DNA from 3 places in the Cupriavidus sp. SK-3 genome. Region 2 is predicted to be linked to each of the others. Evidence: predicted binding sites of a transcription regulator. Region 2 holds the regulator's gene; each other region holds the start of a gene.

Region 1 (6,361 bases), on a different contig from region 2:
ACTGGTGCGCCGCATCACCGAGGTGTTCCCGCACTCGGCGCCCGGCATCGGCTGGGGCATGACCGAGACCTCGGCCACCTTCACCAGCCACAGCGCCGAGGAATATGTGGCGCGCCCGGAAAGCGGCGGGCCGGCACTGCCCATTGGCGAGATGAAGGTGGTGGATGGACGCGGCCGCAGCTTGCCCACCGGCGAAACCGGCGAACTGATGGTGCGAGGCGCCAATGTGGTGCGCGGTTACTGGAACAAGCCGGAAGCCACCGCGCAGACGTTCGTCGACGGCTGGCTCAAGACCGGCGACATTGCGCGGCTGGACGAGGAAGGGTTCGTCTATATCGTCGACCGCATGAAGGACATGCTGATCCGCGGCGGCGAGAACATCTATTGCATCGAGGTCGAGAGCGCGCTGTACGATCACCCGGCGGTGATGGACGCGGCGCTGGTGGGCATCGCCCACCGCACGCTGGGCGAAGAACCGGCGGCGGTGGTCAGCCTCAAGCCGGGTGCGCAAGCGACGGAGGCCGAGTTGCAGGCGTTCGTGGGCGAGCGGCTGGCGGCCTTCAAGGTACCGGTGCGGATCGTCTTCTGCCCCGACATGCTGCCACGCAATGCCAATGGCAAGATCCTGAAATCGACCCTGCGCAAGATGTTCGACGCGGCGGCCTGAGGCCGGGCTTTAACCAGGCACGCATAGCAACCCGGCCGCCGTGAAAGGGGCACGGCGGCCGGGCTTGCCGGTGCCACGCCGGTCCGACGGGAATAACAAGGGAACACCTATCCGATGCAGACAAGCCATTCATCCAGGCATTTTTCGCCACTCATCAACCGGATCGCGACTTTGTCCGTCCTGGCCGGCGCGTTGATCGCAGCCGGATGCGCCAACCAGGGGCAAGGCAGTGCCGCGGCCCCGGTGCCGGAGATCCGGCCCGGGATTCTTGCCGGCTACCTGCCGGCGCAGGCACGGCCCGACAGCCTGGCACTCGTACCGCCACCGCCCGCCCCCGGCTCAGCCGCCCAGGCGCTGGACGACGAGATCGCACGTGCCAACCTGCCCCTGCGCGGCACGGCGCGCTGGCGGCTGGCGGCCCAGGACGCCAACCTGAAATTCCCGCAGGCCGCCGATGTCTTCTCCTGCGCCCTGGACGCACCAGTATCGCAGGAGCAGACGCCCAGGCTCTACCTGCTGTTGCGCCGGACCCTGGCCGATGCGGGATTATCCACCTACGGCGTAAAAGATAAATATGCGCGCGCGCGGCCATTCATGGTGAACCATCAGCCGACTTGCACGCCCGCCGAAGAGCCCATGCTTTCCAAGGATGGCTCCTACCCGTCGGGGCATAACGCCGTTGGCTGGGCATGGGCACTGATCCTGGCGGAAATCGCGCCCCAACAGTCCAATGCGATCCTGGCGCGCGGGCTGGCCTATGGGCAGAGCCGGCTGGTCTGCAATGTGCATTGGCAAAGCGATGCGATGCAGGGCCGCATCATGGGCGCAGCCACCGTGGCGCGGCTGCATGCCGACCCCGCTTTCCGTGCGGATCTGGCCGCAGCCAGCTCGGAGCTTGCCGACGTCCGCGCCAAGGGCCTGAAGCCCGCCGGCGACTGCCAGGCCGAAAGCGAGGCGCTGGCGCCGCTTGCCAACTAGCAAGGCGCTTGGGCGATGTTCAGCCGCGGCCGACGAAGGGCATCTTGGTGGCCATCACGGTCATGAACTGCACATTCGCATCGAGCGGCAGGTTGGCCATATGGACCACCGAACTGGCTACGTGCGCCACGTCCATCAGCGGCTCGGGCGCGATCTCGCCATTGGCCTGGGGCACGCCGCGCGCCATGCGCGAAGCCATGTCGGTGGCGGCGTTGCCGATGTCGATCTGCCCGCAGGCGATATCGAAGGCGCGGCCATCCAGCGAAAGGCTCTTGGTCAGCCCGGTGATGGCGTGCTTGGTGGCCGTGTACGGGACCGTATTGGGGCGCGGCGCGTGCGCCGAGATGGAGCCGTTGTTGATAATGCGGCCGCCGCGCGGGCTCTGCGACTTCATCAGCGCGAAGGCGGCGCGCGAGCAAAGGAATACGCCGGTCAGGTTGGTGTCCAGCACCGCCTTCCATTGCTCCACCGACAGCTCGTCGATCGAGACCGCCGGCGCATTGATGCCGGCATTGTTGAACAGCACGTCGAGCCGGCCGAACTGTTCGCGGACCTGCGCGAACAGTTGATCCACCGAAGCCGGATCGCTGACATCGCACTGCACCGCCAGCGCCGTATGGCCATCGGCCCGGGCTTGCGCGGCCAGCGCCTGAAGCGGCTCGGCGGTACGTCCGGCGAACACCACCCGGTAGCCCGCCACCAGCAGCGCCTGCGCCACCGCCTTGCCGATGCCGCGGGCGGCGCCCGTGACCAGCGCTACCTTGCCTTGCTGACTCATGCTGTCTTCTCCGGATGGGATTCTTGGTTGCCGGCTATTTGACCGGAATCGGCGTTTCCGCCGCCACCGGCACCGCGGTCACGCTGTTCTGGGGGCTGCCGGAAACGATGCGGTCCGAGTAGGTCAGGTAGACCAGGGTATTGCGCTTGCGGTCGACCGTGCGCACCACGTGCAAGGTCTTGAACAGGATCGACATGCGTTCGGAAAATACATTGTCCTGCTGGCGCAGCGGGCCCTTGAACGTGATCGGCTCGACCTGGCGGCAGGCGATCGAGCTTTCGGGCGGATCTTCGGCCATGCCCAGCGATCCCTTGATGCCGCCGGTGCGGGCACGCGAGACATAGCACGTCACGCCCTGCACCATCGGATCGTCATAAGCCTCGATCACCACCTTGTCGGAGCCGGTCATGCGGAAATTGGTGCTCACGCTGCCGATCTCCTCGGCATGCGCGGCCGGCGCCAGCAGCGCCAGCGCCGCTAGCAGGCGCATCAGGCTGGTATGCATGCGTGCCCCTTCCACCTCAGGACACCTTGCCCGTGATTTCGTCGTGCCGTTTTTCCATTTCCTGGCGAAGCTGGCGGCGCAGCTGGGCCGCTGCAAAGCGCTGGCGCTCGACTTCGTCGCGCGGCACCAGTGCCGGCACCTCGGCCGGGGCGCCATTGTCGTCCACCGCCACCATGGTGAAATAGCAGCTATTGGTATGGCGCACCAGCTTGCTGCGAATGTTCTCGGTGATGACCTTGATGCCGATCTCCATGGAGCTGCGCCCGGTGAAATTGACTGCTGCAAGGAAGGTCACCAGTTCCCCCACGTGGATGGGCTGGCGAAATACGACCTGATCGACCGACAAGGTCACGACATAGCGCCCCGCGTAGCGGCTGGCACAGGCATAAGCCACCATGTCGAGATACTTGAGGATGGTGCCGCCGTGCACATTGCCGGAGAAATTGGCCATGTCCGGCGTCATCAGCACGGTCATGGAAAGCTGGTGGGACAGGTCGTTCATGATGAAATCCGGAATCTGGGAGCGGCCGGGCGGACCCGCGAAGCGGGTCGAAAGGCTGGTGCCGACGATCGGCAGTTTAACCCGGAACGGGCCCCTTGCCTTGTCGCGGAGCACGTCCCGGCGCACCCCGGCGCCAACAAAAAAGCGGCCTTTCGGGCCGCCTTCTTATCAGCGCTCAAGGCGCGGACTGCTTACTTCTTCTTGTTCACAGCGTCCTTGAACCCTTGGCCGGCAGAGAACTTGACCGTCTTTGCGGCCGGAATCTTGATGGTCTCGCCGGTACGCGGATTGCGGCCGGTACGCGCGGCGCGCTTGCCGGAGCTGAAGCTGCCGAAACCCACCAGCGTTACCGAATCACCCTTGGCAACCGCCTTCTTGATATTCTCCAGAGCCGCATTCAGTGCGCGCTCTGCCGCTGCATTGCTCAATTCGGCATCCGCGGCGATGGCAGATACCAGTTCACCTTTATTCATGGCTGATTTCCCTTGTTGGTCGTCTTGATCGGAGTGTCTGCCACGCGGCAAATTACCGATCGGCGCAGTCTAATCCGCGCTTTACGCATTGGGCAATCCCCAGTGGCACCAATGCAACGAAAAAAGCCGCAAATCCTTGAGTCAAGCGCCTTTGCGGGGAATTTACCCCCCTTTTCCGCCCTTTCAAATGCGCCCCCTGAGGCTAGGCAGAATTCGAACGCGCGTACGGGGCGACGCGCATCCCTTGCGGCGCGATGCGGCTTTGCTTCGTCCGCTCGCTACCACTGCCGGTGCGATGCGCGGATCACAGGCGGCGGCATGCCCTGATTCCGGGCAAGATCGGTGCAATCTCCCATTATGGTGCATGGCTGTGAGAGGGCTACGCCCCAAATCAATGCGGTGCCTCATTTTGGCGCAGGATTTTGCCTGTCCCCATGGGGACTGCAAGGCGATCGCCCTCGCTGCTATCACCGGGGCAGCCCCCGCAGGCGCGACAATCCGGTGCAAAAGCACCCAACACGGTGCAGATTCCCCGCCAAGATGCCCCACACTGGAATGCTTTTTGCATACCAGTGCTCCCATTTTGAGCATGAGGAATGTATGGACAATTGGAAAAGCGGCACCGACGCCCTGTTCATCCTGCTGGGGGCGATCATGGTGCTCGCTATGCACGCGGGCTTTGCCTTTCTTGAGTTAGGCACGGTGCGCAAGAAGAACCAGGTCAACGCCCTGGTCAAGATATTGGTGGATTTCGCCATTTCCACCATCGCCTATTTCTTCATCGGCTACACCGTGGCGTATGGGGTCGAATTCTTTACCAGCGCCCATGAACTGGCGCAACGAAGCGGCTATGAACTGGTGAAGTTCTTTTTCCTGGCAACCTTTGCGGCGGCCATTCCCGCCATCATTTCCGGCGGGATTGCCGAGCGCTCGCGTTTCAATCCGCAACTGGTGGCAACCTTCGTCCTGGTTGGCCTGGTGTATCCCTTCTTCGAAGGCATCGCCTGGAACAACCGGTTCGGCGTGCAAGACTGGATCACCTCCGTCGCGGGCGTGCCCTTCCACGACTTCGCCGGCTCCGTCGTGGTTCACGCCATGGGCGGCTGGATCGCGCTGCCGGCAATCCTGCTGCTGGGCGCGCGCCGCGGACGCTACCAGAAGGACGGCCGCATCAGCGCCCACCCGCCCTCCAACATCCCCTTCCTGGCCTTGGGCGCCTGGGTGCTGGCGGTGGGGTGGTTCGGCTTCAATGTCATGAGCGCGCAGACCGTCGACAAGATCAGCGGGCTGGTCGCCATCAATTCGCTGATGGCCATGGCGGGCGGCACCCTGGCCGCCTGGGCGGCGGGCCGCAACGACCCCGGCTTTGCCTATAACGGCCCGCTTGCCGGTCTCGTGGCGGTCTGCGCGGGCTCGGACCTGATGCATCCGCTGGGTGCGCTGGTGACCGGGGCCATCGCCGGCGCGCTGTTTGTTTACCTGTTTACGCTGGCCCAGAACAAATGGCATATCGACGACGTGCTGGGCGTCTGGCCGTTGCATGGGCTGTGCGGCGCCTGGGGCGGCATTGCCGCCGGCATCTTTGGCAGCCAGACGCTGGGCGGCATCGGCGGCGTCTCCCTGGGCGCGCAGACGATCGGCACGCTGCTTGGCATCGTCATCGCCCTGGTGGGCGGCACCGTGGTCTACGGCACATTGAAGAAGCTGGTCGGCATCCGGCTCGATGCCGAATCGGAATACAACGGCGCTGACCTGTCCTTGCATCGCATCTCCGCCACGCCGGAGCGCGAAACCAACTGGTAAGCCGCAGCGCGCAGGGGGCTTGCCCCGCCCCCGCTATCCGCTGCTGCGGATCCCCGGCCGTTGGCGGCCAGTGGCCCGCCGCGCCCGTGGCGGCCATTTTGTGCTTGAACTTCCGCACGCGGCGTAGCAATAATGCGTTGCCGGCACTCGCGTCTTGCCCCCGATGCGCCCGGGAATCCGCTGCATGATGTTCGTTGCCCGTGTACCTGCCGAGCCAGCAAGGGAGAACCGCGATGGATGCCACAACGCTGCAGAAGCTTCAGGACGTAGTGATTGCCTATGCGACCGAATTCGGGATCAAGATACTTGCTGCCCTCGCCTTCTGGGTGATCGGCCGGTCGCTGATTCACTTCGTGGTGCGGCTGGTGCAGGGGGCGCTGGCCAAGCAGAAGGTCGATCCGACCTTGCTGCGTTACGTCGGGTCCATCGTCACGGTCACGCTCAATGTCGTGCTGGTGATCGGCATCCTGGGCTATTTCGGCATCCAGACCACCACCTTCGCCGCGCTGATCGCCGCGGCCGGCGTTGCCATCGGCATGGCCTGGTCGGGCTTGATGTCCAACTTTGCCGCGGGGGCTTTCCTCGTGGTGCTGAGGCCATTCAAGGTCGGGGACTTCGTCACGGTGGGTGGAATCACCGGCACGGTCAAGGAGAT
Region 2 (6,361 bases):
CGAGAAACCGCTGGTGCTGGAAGCCGACAACGCCAGCTATGACGACGTCAAGCAGGTTTATGTGCTGACTGGCAATGTGGTGCTGACCAAGGGCACCATGGTGTTGAAATCCGACGCGGCCGAAGTGCGCACCGATCCCGAGGGCTACCAGTACGCCGTGGCTACGTCCAAGGGCGGCAAGCAGGCTTATATCCGCCAGAAGCGCGACAACGTCGATGAATACATCGACGGCTGGGGCGACCGCATCGAGTATGACGGCAAGCAGGAGTTGTCCAAGCTGATCGGCCGCGCACGCATGGCGCGGCTGGCCGGCGCCAAGCTGGTCGACGAGATCCGTGGCGCAGTGATCACCTACGACAGCCGCAACGAGTTCTACACCGCCAGCGGCGGTACGGAGAACGCGACGGCGGGCAGCCCGTCCGGTCGCGTGCGCGCCGTGTTGTCGCCGCGCCAGGAGCAGCCCGCCAGCGGCGCCGCCGGCGCCCCGCTGCCGCTCAAGCCTGCGCCCGCCCCCGTCAATCCCTGACGCCGCCGCGTCGCCCGACCCACGGATTCAGCCTTCATGACCGTTACCCAAACCGCACCCTCCCAGCCCGCCACCCTGAAGGACAGCAGCACGCTGGTCGTGCGCCACCTGAAAAAGCGCTACGGCTCGCGCACGGTGGTCAAGGATGTGTCCCTCGACGTAAAGAGCGGCGAGGTGGTCGGACTGCTGGGGCCCAACGGCGCGGGGAAGACCACCTCCTTCTACATGATCGTGGGACTGGTGGCGCTGGACGAGGGCGACATCGTGCTCGACGACAAGCACATCAGCGGCCTGGCCATTCACGAACGGGCGCGCATGGGCCTGTCCTACCTGCCGCAGGAAGCTTCGGTGTTCCGCAAGCTGAATGTGCAGGAGAACATCCGCGCGGTGCTGGAATTGCAGATCCAGGACGGCAAGCCACTTGGCAAGGCCGAGATCGAGCGCCGGCTGGACACGCTGCTCGATGACCTCCAGATTGCCCACCTGCGCGACAATCCGGCGCTTTCGCTGTCAGGCGGCGAACGCCGCCGCGTGGAAATCGCCCGCGCCCTGGCCTCGGCACCACGCTTCATCCTGCTCGACGAGCCCTTCGCCGGCGTCGACCCGATCGCGGTGGGCGAGATCCAGCGCATCGTCAGCTTCCTCAAGGCGCGCAATATCGGCGTGCTGATCACCGACCACAACGTGCGCGAGACGCTGGGCATCTGCGATCACGCCTACATCATCAGCGAAGGCGCCGTGCTGGCCTCTGGCCGGCCTGAAGACATCATCGCCAACGAGTCGGTGCGCAAGGTCTACCTGGGCGAGAATTTCCGCATGTAACGCGGCGCGCCACAGCACGCGGCAGCTGGCAGCTGGCAGCTGCGGCGACCTTGTGCCCAGGTGGCGCCGGTGCCGCCTTTTATCCTGCAACGATCACGGCGTCATCAGCGATAGCAATTTCCGTTCCAACGGCGCGGAAGTTGGGCATAAAATAGGTCGCATGAAACCGTCGCTACAGCTCCGCCTCTCGCAGCATCTCGCGCTTACGCCGCAACTCCAGCAGTCGATCCGGCTGCTGCAACTGTCCACGCTCGAACTGCAGCAGGAAGTGGAACAGGCGCTGACCGAGAACCCTTTGCTCGAACGCGAGAACGACTGGCTCGACAGCCCGTTGCGCGTTGCCGCCGACGGCTCGGTCAACATGCAGAGCGCTCCCGCGCCGGCGCCCGCCGACGGCCAGGGCACCAGCGAGAACCGCCCCGACGGCGCGCCCGAGGCCGAAGACAGCTATTCCGACAGCAACGAGGACTACGGCAACGACTGGAGCCTCGACGACTTCGCCCGCCGCCCGCAAGGCGACGACGACGAAAAGACCCCGATGCAGCTGCGCGACGCCGAACCCACGCTGCGCGAACATCTGATGGAACAGCTCGCGCCGCTGAAAATTTCGTTGCGCGACAAGGGGCTGGCCATCTTCCTGGTCGAGTCGCTGGACGACGACGGCTACCTGAGCGCCTCGCTCGAGGAAATCTGCAGCGAACTGCCGGAGGAACTTGAATTCGAGGTCGACGAGATCCAGGCCGTCCTTACGCTGCTGCAGAGCTTCGATCCGCCTGGTGTCGGCGCACGCAATGCGGCCGAATGCCTGGCGCTGCAATTGCGTCGCATCAAGCATCCGCAGCGCGACCTGGCGCTGACCATTGTCACCAATCACCTGGAACTGCTCGCGGTACGCGACTACACGCGCCTGAAAAAAGCGCTGCAGGTGGACGAGCCGGAACTGAAGTCGGCGCATGAACTGATCCGCTCGCTGGCACCTTATCCGGGCCATGCGTACAGCCGTCCCGAAGCCGACTTCGTCGTGCCCGATGTTTTTGTCCGAAAACTGAATGGCGGCTGGATCGCGCAACTCAATCCGGATGTGATGCCGCGGCTACGTATCAACGACATGTACGCGCAGATATTGCGCGGTGCAAAAGGCGATGCGGGTGCTGCGGGACTGCAGCAAAAACTGCAGGAAGCACGCTGGTTGATTAAGAATATCCAGCAAAGGTTCGACACGATATTGCGCGTTGCACAAGCTATTGTCGAACGTCAAAAGAACTTCTTCACCCACGGTGAAATTGCGATGCGCCCCTTGGTTTTGCGGGAGATTGCCGATACACTGGGTTTACACGAGTCCACCATCTCTCGGGTGACTACCAATAAATATATGGCAACGCCGATGGGGACTTTCGAGCTGAAGTATTTCTTCGGCAGTCACGTATCCACAGAAACCGGCGGCGCGGCCTCGTCAACGGCAATTCGTGCGTTGATCAAGCAACTGATAGGAGCCGAAGACGCCAGGAATCCCTTGTCCGACAGCCGGATTGCCGAATTGCTCGGCGAGCAAGGCTTCGTAGTGGCACGGCGCACCGTTGCCAAATACCGCGAAGCGCTCAAGATTCCGGCAGTTACTCTCCGCAAGACTTTGTAGCCGAGTTGCATCGCCTGCCTGGTGCAACTCTTTCAGAAGGAGAAACGCTATGAACTTCAAGATCAGTGGACACCACTTGGACATCACGCCCCCGCTGCGTGAGTACGTGGAAACGAAACTGGAGCGTATCGTCAGGCATTTTGATCAAGTCATTGGCGTAAGTGTGCTGCTCTCTGTCGACAATACAAAAGAAAAGGACCGGCGGCAGTACGCGGAAATCAATCTACATCTCAAGGGCAAGGACATCTTTGTCGAAGCGCATCATGAAGACCTGTATGCCGCTATCGACGCGCTCGTCGACAAGCTCGACCGGCAGGTGATTCGCCATAAGGATCGCGTGCAAAGCCACGACCGCGAAGCGGTCAAGTATCAGATGGCCGCATCGCAGATGCAGCAATGACCGTGCCTGGTGGCCCACAGACCGGGCCGCCGGTGTCACTCCCTTGAAACCGGAATCAAGCCGCGCCCATAGCGCGGCTTTTTCGTTCCTGGCGCTCATCCGGGACCACGCGGGGGATTCCGCAATGCATATGGACCGGTGTATGCTGTGCAATACATAGTTCTCGAGCTCAACGATTTTTCCGTGCACGCGGCACCGCTTCCGCGCATCGGGTATTGCAATGCACAAGGTGGGGGCGGGCCTGCTCTATAATGGCCAGACGCCCGACACCGGCAGGGGGACACCCGGTGAAACTTCGGACCTTGGTTTTTTCTTCTTTTTTGCCCGGCGCGACGCCTCCCGGCCCCGGGCCTGCTTACTAGAAAACCCTGCGCATTCCACATGAATCGTTTGGCTAAATTGCTGCCACCCGGCAACATCAACCTCGACGTCAGCGTCACCAGCAAGAAGCGCGTGTTCGAACAGGCCGGGCTCCTCTTCGAGAACAACCATGGCGTGGCGCGCGCTACCGTGACCGACAACCTGTTCGCCCGCGAATCGCTGGGGTCCACTGGTCTTGGCGCCGGGGTTGCCATTCCGCATGGCCGCATCAAGGGACTGAAGCAGCCACTTGCCGCCTTCATGCGCCTGGCCGAGCCGATCCCCTTCGAATCTCCCGACGGCAAGCCGGTTGCGCTGCTGATCTTCCTGCTGGTGCCCGAGCAGGCCACCCAGCAACATCTGGAGATTCTCTCGGAGATCGCCCAGTTGCTGTCCGACCGCGAGATGCGCGAAGGACTGGCTACCCTGCCCACCCCCGATGACGTGCACCAGTTGCTGACACAATGGCACCCCTGACCGGCCTCGGCGATCTTTACGCAGGCGAGCAGGGCAATTGTCCCCGCTGTCTGAAAGCTCGCTCCTGAAAGCACCCGCATGGAACTCACTGGCGTCACCTCGCAGTCGATCTTCGACGACAACGCAGCCGATATCAAACTCTCCTGGGTAGCCGGCCTGGAAGGCGCCGACCGGGCGTTCGATGTCGAGTTCGCGCGTGAAGCCACTTCCGCGGCCGATCTCGTCGGCCACTTGAACCTGATCCACCCGAACCGGATCCAGGTCCTGGGCAAGCCCGAGATCACCTATTACCAGCGTCTCGACGACGAGATGCGCAAGCGCCAGATGGGTGAGCTGATCCTGCTGGAACCGCCCTTCCTGGTGATTGCCGACGGCATGGAGCCGCCGCCCGACCTGGAACTGCGCTGCACGCGTTCCTCCACGCCCTTGTTCACTACGCCGGTGTCCTCGGCGGCGGTGATCGATCACCTGCGCCTCTACCTGTCGCGCATTTCCGCGCCGCGCGTGACCATGCACGGTGTATTCCTCGACATCCTCGGCATGGGTGTGCTGGTGATGGGTGAATCCGGCCTGGGCAAGAGTGAGCTCGGCCTGGAGCTGATTTCACGCGGACATGGGCTGGTGGCGGACGATGCCGTGGATTTTGTCCGGCTCGGACCCGATTTCATTGAAGGCCGCTGCCCGCCCCTGCTGCAAAACCTGCTTGAAGTGCGCGGCCTGGGCCTGCTCGACATCAAGACGATCTTTGGCGAGACCGCGGTGCGCCGGAAGATGAAGCTGAAACTGGTGGTGCAGCTGGTGCGCCGCAACGACGGCGAATTCGAACGCCTGCCGCTGGATTCCCAATATCTGGATGTGCTCGGCTTGCCCATCCACATGGTCAAGATCCAGGTGGCGGCCGGCCGAAATCTCGCTGTGCTGGTCGAGGCCGCCGTCCGCAACACCATCCTGCGCCTGCGCGGCATCGACACGCTGCGCGATTTCATGGACCGCCAGCGCGCCGCGATGCAAGCCGATGTGGCATCGCGGGGCCAGGGCCGGCTACTCTAGGCAGCCAGCGCCGCGCCCGGGCTGTTTTCAATTGATTGCATTCGTCCGCGCTTCCGTCGTCAACGCGTTCGGGGCACAAGCCGTTTTGTGCAGTAATGGGCATTGAGCCCAGCCCGAGTTGCCGCGCCGACATGGCCAGCAGCCATGAAGTTTTCCACAGCCAGGAGAGCAAGCATGAAGAGAATGATCGCGATGTGCGTGCTGGTAGCCCCGCTTTTCGCCACCGGCGCCTTCGCCCAGAATGCACCGGCCGCGGCAACCGCAACGCCCGCGGCACCCGCAACGTCCGCAAAACCGGCAGCACCGGCGGCGCCCGCTGCGCCCGCGGCGACAAACTCCCAACAGGACAAGATGAAGGCCTGCAATACGCAGGCCGCCGGCAAGAAGGGCGACGAGCGCAAGGCCTTCATGAGCGAGTGCCTCTCCAACAAACCCGCCGCCGCTCCCGCCAAGAACAGCCAGCAGGAAAAGATGACGGCGTGCAACAAGGCCGCTACCGGCAAGAAGGGCGACGAGCGCAAAGCCTTCATGAGCGAGTGCCTCTCCAAGTAAGCCCCCGCGTCACTTAGCATGCGGACATGCGAAAATGGCGAACCCTTCGGTTCGCCATTTTTGCTGGCGCCTCGCCGTCATGACGGCGTCATCACCTGATGTTATGCTTGTCGTGCTATGCGCATCATACTTATCACCGGGATCTCCGGCTCCGGCAAATCCGTTGCCTTGAACGTACTGGAAGACGCAGGTTACTACTGCGTTGACAACCTGCCGGCTCAGTTTATTCCGGCGCTGGCCCAGTATCTCGCAAGCCAGGGTTACACCCATCTTGGCGTCGCTACCGACATCCGCAGCCGCGAATCGCTTGACGAATTGCCCGGCACGCTGCGCAACCTCGCCTCCGAACACCAGGTCCGGGTGGTTTTCCTGACCGCCAATACGGATGCGCTGGTGCAGCGTTACTCGGAAACGAGGCGGCGCCACCCGCTGTCGATGCGTACCGACAAGGCGACCCTCTCGGCCAATGCCGAACCTGCGGGCGCTGCAGACAATGCGCTCGATGCGCCATACAACGACACGTCCCTGATCGAAGCCA
Region 3 (6,361 bases), on a different contig from region 2:
CGCGGTTGGTCAGGGCGTTCTCGCGCCCGCCCAACGCCGCTATCTGCTTGGAAAACTCCCCCGGCCCGACCTTTGGTGTACCCTTGAACATCATGTGTTCAAGCATGTGCGCCACGCCAGTGGTGCCGCTGACCTCGTCCATGCCGCCCGCGCGGTACCAGATCTGGTGTGCTACGGTGGGCGCGCGGTGGTCTTCCTTGACGATGACCCGCATGCCGTTGGACAGCTTGAATTCGGTGGTATTGGCCTCCGCCGCGGCGCTTTGCGACGCGGTGGCCTGGCCGGTGGGCAGTGGCGGCGCCACTACGCCGGTCTGCGCGTAAGCGGCGCCGAACCAGGGCATGGCAATCAACAGGAGGGTGGGAACAAGGCGCCGGGAGAAAGCGGCCGGGCGAATAGCGCCGGCGCCGGCAAGAGGCGATGCGGTACGGGCGGCGCCCGACCTGGACCTGACAGCACAATGGTTCATGCGACCCCGTCTGCTAGAATTTTGGCGATTGATTCTACCGGGGTATTGACCCCTTTCCCAATGTTTAGTTTCTGGAAGAAGCGCAAGGCCGAACCGGCCAGCGCGCCACCCGAGGCGCAGGTCCCCGCGCCCGTTGCAGCGCCCGCCGGTGCGTCAGCCCCGGTTCCCGCCGCTGTACCCGGCCCGGCCGCCGCCCCTCCAGCCCCGTCAGCGCACGCGCCGGCCGCCCAACCGGTTTTCTCACCCGTCGTCCCGCCTGCCCATGCCGCTTTCGGGGATATGGTCCTGACACCGCCACCGGCCGCCACCGCCGAGGCCAAGCGCGGCTGGATGCAGCGCCTGCGCACCGGCCTGTCCAAAACCAGCCGCAACCTGGGCACGCTGTTTGTCGGCGTCAAGGTGGACGAAGACCTGTTCGAGGAGCTGGAAACGGCCCTGATCATGGCGGACACGGGCGTCGAGGCAACCGAACACCTGCTGAGCGCGCTGCGCCGCCGCGTCAAGAGCGAACGCATCGAGACCTCCGAGGGCGTCAAGATCGCACTGCGCGAACTGCTGGCCGACCTGCTGCGCCCGCTCGAGAAAACCATGGTGCTGGGCCGCGAGCAACCGATGGTGATGATGATCGCCGGTGTCAACGGCGCCGGCAAGACCACCAGCATCGGCAAGCTGTGCAAGCACTTCCAGAGCTATCACCAGTCCGTGCTGCTGGCCGCCGGCGACACCTTCCGCGCCGCCGCGCGCGAGCAACTGACGATCTGGGGCGAGCGCAACAATGTGACCGTGGTCTCGCAGGAGAGCGGCGACCCGGCCGCGGTGATCTTCGACGCGGTCAACGCGGCGCGCGCACGCGGCATCGATATCGTGATGGCCGATACCGCGGGCCGCCTGCCCACGCAGTTGCACCTGATGGAGGAGCTGAAGAAGGTCAAGCGCGTCATCGCCAAGGCGATGCCGACCGCGCCCCACGAGTCGCTGCTGGTGATCGATGCCAATACGGGCCAGAACGCGCTGTCCCAGGTCAAGGCCTTCGACGATGCGCTGGGGCTGACCGGGCTGATCGTGACCAAGCTCGACGGCACGGCCAAGGGCGGCATCCTGGCCGCGATCGCGCGCCAGCGGCCGGTGCCGGTCTACTTCATCGGCGTGGGCGAAAAGGTCGAAGACCTCCAGCCCTTCAATGCCGATGAATTTGCCGAAGCGCTGCTGGGCTGAACGCGGCGGCAACGAAAAAGCCCCGCAACTGCTTGCGGGGCTTTTTCTTTACGCCTGCCAGCGCCGGACCTGCGCGCCAGGCTTACTCGGCGTCCGGCTGCGCCTTGGGCTCGGCCTGCTGGAACGCGGGCAGCGCCATGCAGGACTCGAACACCTTGGCAATCGCCGGATAGCGGCCAACATCGATATTGAAACGCTGCGCGTTGAACACCTGTGGCACCAGGCAGATATCGGCCAGCGTCGGCGTATCGCCGAAGCAGAAGCGCCCTGCCTTGCCCGAGCGCACCAGGTTGGTATTCACCGACTCGAAACCCAGTTCGACCCAGTGGCGGTACCAGGCGTCCTTGGCTTCCTCCGCCACGCCCAGCGTGTGCTTGAGGTACTTCAGCACGCGCAGGTTGTTCAGCGGATGGATTTCGCACGCGACCTCAAGCGCCACCGCCCGAATGTAGGCGCGATCCAGCGCGGTGCCCGGCAGCAAGGGCGGCTCGGGATGCGTCTCGTCGAGGTACTCGACCATCGCCACCGACTGGATCAATACCTGGTCATCGTCGACCAGGGTCGGCACCAGCGCATCGGGATTGAGCGCACGGTAGGCCGGCAGCAGTTGCTGGCCGCCGTCGCGCAACAGATGCACCGGCACATACTCATAAGGCAGGCCCTTGAGCCGCAGCGCGATGCGCACCCGGTACGACGCCGAGCTGCGAAAGTAGCTGTAGAGCTTGAACATAGGATCAGACCACCTTGACGGTGAGTTCGCCCACGCCTTCGATCTTGCACTGCATGACGTCGCCCTTCACCACCGGGCCCACGCCTTCGGGCGTGCCGCTATAGATCAGGTCGCCGGGCTGCAGTTCAAACAGCCTGGAGAGATAAGACACCATCTCGGGCACCGACCAGATCAGGTCGGAAAGATCGCCGCGCTGCTTCTCGACGCCATTGACGGACAGCGTCACCGCGCCCTTCTCCGGATGGCCGATGGCGGACACCGGCACAATCGGGCCGATGGGGGCGGACTTGTCGAAGGCCTTGCCGGTTTCCCAGGGGCGGCCGGTTTTCTTGGATTCGTTCTGCAGGTCTCGGCGCGTCATGTCGAGGCCGAGGGCATAGCCGAACACGTGGCTGGCGGCGTCCGCCTCGGCGATGTCCTTGCCGCCCTTGCCGATGGCGACGACCAGCTCCACTTCATAGTGGCAGTTGCCGGTGCCCTGCGGATAGGGGAAGGCGCCTTCGCTGCCGTCGGCCACGTAGCTCACCGCGTCGGCGGGCTTGCAGAAGAAGAACGGCGGCTCGCGGTCGGGATCCGAACCCATTTCACGCGCATGCGCGGCATAATTGCGGCCCACGCAGTAAACCCGGCGCACCGGGAACTGAGCGCTGCTGCCGCGCACGGGCACGCCGTTGGGCGCCGGCGGGGCAAATACGAATTCGGTCATCCTTCTCTCCAGACTTGTGCACTGTGTTTTAGGCTACGCACCGGCATGCGGCGTCGCCAGCAGACGCCCCGCCGCGCAGCAGGGCAATAGCATACACCGGCGGTTCCCGCCGCGTATGCCGGCAAACCATTGAATCCGGGAAACCCCGCAATACAATTAGAATCATCTCGGCGCGAATCTTGCATGGCACGAGAGATCCCAAGTGACGCCATGAACCGACGCCCCCCAGCCCCTCCCCGTCCGACGAGTCCCGCGCCCGCCTCCGCCGCGGGTTCGCGCACGCTGCGCATCCTGCTGGTGCGCGATCCCCACGACGCCGACCCGCTCAACGTCGAGACGATCCATGCCGGGCTGGTGTCGGCGGGCTTCACCGACATCGAGACGGTGGACGCCGACCTGCGGCTCCCCGACGCGATCGCCGCGCGGCAGCCGGACCTGATCATCATCGCCTCGGAATCGGCGGCGCGCGATACGGTCGAGCACGTATGCGTCTCCACCCAGCACGCGCCGCGCCCCATCGTGCTCTTTACGGACAACGACGACGCCCAGCGCATCAAGGCCGCGCTGACGGCAGGCATTACCGCCTACATCGTCGACGGACTGCGCGCCGATCGCGTGAAGACCGTGCTCGACGTGGCGTATGCGCGCTTCGAACTGGATCAGGAGTTGCGCGCCGAGCTGGATGCCACGCGCCTGCAGTTGGCCGAGCGCAAGGAAGTCGAACGTGCCAAGGGCCTGCTGATGAAGGAGCGCGGCATGAGCGAGGAAGAGGCTTATAAGCGGCTGCGCAGCATGGCCATGGAGCGTGGCATCAAGCTCGTCGAAGCGGCACGGCGCGTCATCGATGTAATGAGCTAAGGCGCGGGCGACGCCCCGCACGCGCTTGGTGCAATGCACAAGGATGGCGCTGCCGCCCTGCTGCACGCGCACCGGTACCGCCCGCCGCCCTGCCCCTTCGGGCCAGGGCGTCACCGCGTTCGCGCGCATATTGACTGCACCCTGCATAACAAGCTTGGCACGCGGCTTGCGTAATCCGGACATCGGCCAACGACGGCCGATCACAAACCGATGTGCGCCGCCAACGACGGCCGCGCCGCATCACGGGACAACGGCGTCCTGACCTGCCCCGCATTCTTGGCGAAAGCGGCGCAGTTCAGGACGCTTTTCATTTGGAGCCGTGGAATGCCCTCTCGCCTGAAGATTGCCAAGCCGCTGCACGCCGCGGTTGCCACCGACGCCAGCGCCGCCGGCGCCGATGCGGTGCCCGCCAGCAGCGGCCGCCGCCGCGCCCTGGCCACCATCGCCGGCGCCAGCGTGATCACGCTGGTCGACCCGCTCGTGCGCGCCGGAGCCTGGGCGGCCGGCTCGGATTCGCCGGAAAAGCCGGAGGTGCGGATCGGCTTTATCCCGCTGACGGACTGCGCTTCGGTAGTGATGGCCGGCACGCTCGGCTTCGACAAGAAATACGGCATCAAGATCACGCCCACCAAGGAAGCCTCCTGGGCCGGCGTGCGCGACAAGCTGGTCAATGGCGAACTGGATGCGGCACACGTGCTGTACGGCCTGATCTACGGCGTGCAGCTCGGCATCGGCGGGCCCAAGAAGGACATGGCCGTGCTGATGAACCTGAACCACAATGGCCAGGCCATCACGCTGTCATCCAAGCTGGCGGAAAAAGGCGTCAAGGACGGCGCCAGCCTGAAAGCGCTGATGGCCAGGGAAAAGCGCGATTACACCTTCGCCCAGACCTTCCCCACCGGCACCCACGCGATGTGGCTGTACTACTGGCTGGCCGCCAACGGCATCAACCCGATGCAGGACGCCAAGGCCATCACTGTGCCGCCGCCGCAGATGGTGGCCAATATGCGCGTGGGCAATATGGACGGATTCTGCGTGGGCGAGCCCTGGGGCGCGCGCGCAATCGCCGACAAGATCGGCTTTACCGCCGAGACCACGCAGGCGATCTGGAAGGATCACCCCGAAAAGACCCTGGGCACCACCGCCGAGTTCGTGCAGAAGTACCCCAATACGGCCCGCGCCATGGTTGCCGCCGTGCTGGAGGCATCGAAGTACATCGATGCCTCGGCCTCCAACCGCCGCAAGACCGCGGAAACGATTGCCGCCAAGTCCTATGTCAACACGGATATGGACATCATCCTGGACCGCATGCTTGGCCGCTACAGCAATGGCCTGGGCAAGACCTGGGACGATCCCGACTCGATGAAGTTCTACCAGGACGGCAGCACCAACTATCCCTTCCTCTCCGACGGCATGTGGTTCCTCACGCAGCACAAGCGCTGGGGCTTGCTCAAGGACCACCCCGACTACCTGGCGGTGGCGAAGAAGGTCAACCGCATCGACGTCTACAAGCAAGGTGCCGCGGCCGCGCAGGTGCCAGTACCCAAGAGCGACTTCCGTACCGCGAAGCTGCTGGACGGCGTGGTGTGGGATGCCAGCAAGGATCCGAAGGCCTACGCCGACGGCTTCAAGATCAAGGCCTGAGCCCCGCGCGATATCGCCTGATGTCGCGCCGGCCTCACCGTTCGCCTGCCGAGTGATTTCGATCTGATTGCCGCTTGAACGCCGGCGTGGCGACACGCCGGCCCCTGAAGGAGCCTGACGTGAATGCACTTGCCCAGCCGGCCACCCATGCCGGCACCAAAGCCACGCCCGCCGACAGCGGCACCACCGCCGGGCTCGCCGTGCCTGGCGACCAGCGGGCTCATGAGCGCGCCCTGCGCAGCGCGGCGCGGCGCGATGCCTTTGCGGCCATCGTGCTGAAGCTGATGCCACCGGTTGCCGGCTTTGCGCTGTTCCTGCTGGTCTGGCACGGTATCGCCACGATGATCCCCGCCATCCCCACGCCGGCCGCTACCTGGCATGCCGCCGTGCCCTTGTTTGCCGACCCCTTCTACCGCAACGGCCCCAATGACCAGGGCATCGGCTGGAACGTGCTGGCATCGCTGGCACGGGTCGCGGCAGGCTTCGGGCTGGCGGCGCTGATCGGCATCCCGGCCGGCTTCGCGCTGGGACGCTTCGCCTTTCTCAACGCCATGATGGCACCCATCATCAGCCTGCTGCGCCCGGTCTCGCCGCTGGCGTGGCTGCCGATCGGGCTGCTGCTGTTCAAGTCTGCCAATCCGGCGGCGATCTGGGCCATCTTCATCTGCTCGATCTGGCCGATGGTGATCAACACCGCGGTGGGCGTGACGCGCGTGCCCCAGGATTACCTGAATGTCGC

What was found. The regulator sigma-54, encoded in region 2, starts transcription at its own class of promoters, with help from an activator protein. The targets are predictions, from matches to a motif close to TGGCANGNAANCTGCTTT.
Region 1: the regulator sigma-54 is predicted to act here: its motif matches at 4,455-4,472, upstream of CF70_RS05240 (ammonium transporter).
Region 3: the regulator sigma-54 is predicted to act here: its motif matches at 3,289-3,306, upstream of CF70_RS04730 (ANTAR domain-containing response regulator).

Annotation. Positions count from the first base shown of each region.
Region 1 covers NZ_JFJV02000049.1:49,781-56,141, forward strand. Annotated here, with positions in the region: gene CF70_RS05210 (class I adenylate-forming enzyme family protein) at 1-667, shown strand, start outside; gene CF70_RS05215 (acid phosphatase) at 839-1,645, shown strand; gene CF70_RS05220 (SDR family oxidoreductase) at 1,665-2,423, opposite strand; gene CF70_RS05225 (CreA family protein) at 2,458-2,928, opposite strand; gene CF70_RS05230 (acyl-CoA thioesterase) at 2,945-3,430, opposite strand; gene CF70_RS05235 (HU family DNA-binding protein) at 3,622-3,903, opposite strand; gene CF70_RS05240 (ammonium transporter) at 4,504-5,706, shown strand; gene CF70_RS05245 (mechanosensitive ion channel family protein) at 5,940-6,361, shown strand, end outside.
Region 2 covers NZ_JFJV02000205.1:11,363-17,723, reverse strand. Annotated here, with positions in the region: gene lptA (lipopolysaccharide transport periplasmic protein LptA) at 1-526, shown strand, start outside; gene lptB (LPS export ABC transporter ATP-binding protein) at 563-1,348, shown strand; gene CF70_RS19860 (RNA polymerase factor sigma-54) at 1,509-2,984, shown strand; gene hpf (ribosome hibernation-promoting factor, HPF/YfiA family) at 3,034-3,384, shown strand; gene ptsN (PTS IIA-like nitrogen regulatory protein PtsN) at 3,766-4,221, shown strand; gene hprK (HPr(Ser) kinase/phosphatase) at 4,300-5,271, shown strand; gene CF70_RS19840 (PsiF family protein) at 5,446-5,823, shown strand; gene rapZ (RNase adapter RapZ) at 5,941-6,361, shown strand, end outside.
Region 3 covers NZ_JFJV02000042.1:36,333-42,693, reverse strand. Annotated here, with positions in the region: gene CF70_RS04750 (M16 family metallopeptidase) at 1-469, opposite strand, end outside; gene ftsY (signal recognition particle-docking protein FtsY) at 530-1,684, shown strand; gene maiA (maleylacetoacetate isomerase) at 1,767-2,414, opposite strand; gene CF70_RS04735 (fumarylacetoacetate hydrolase family protein) at 2,419-3,120, opposite strand; gene CF70_RS04730 (ANTAR domain-containing response regulator) at 3,331-3,978, shown strand; gene CF70_RS04725 (CmpA/NrtA family ABC transporter substrate-binding protein) at 4,303-5,622, shown strand; gene ntrB (nitrate ABC transporter permease) at 5,823-6,361, shown strand, end outside.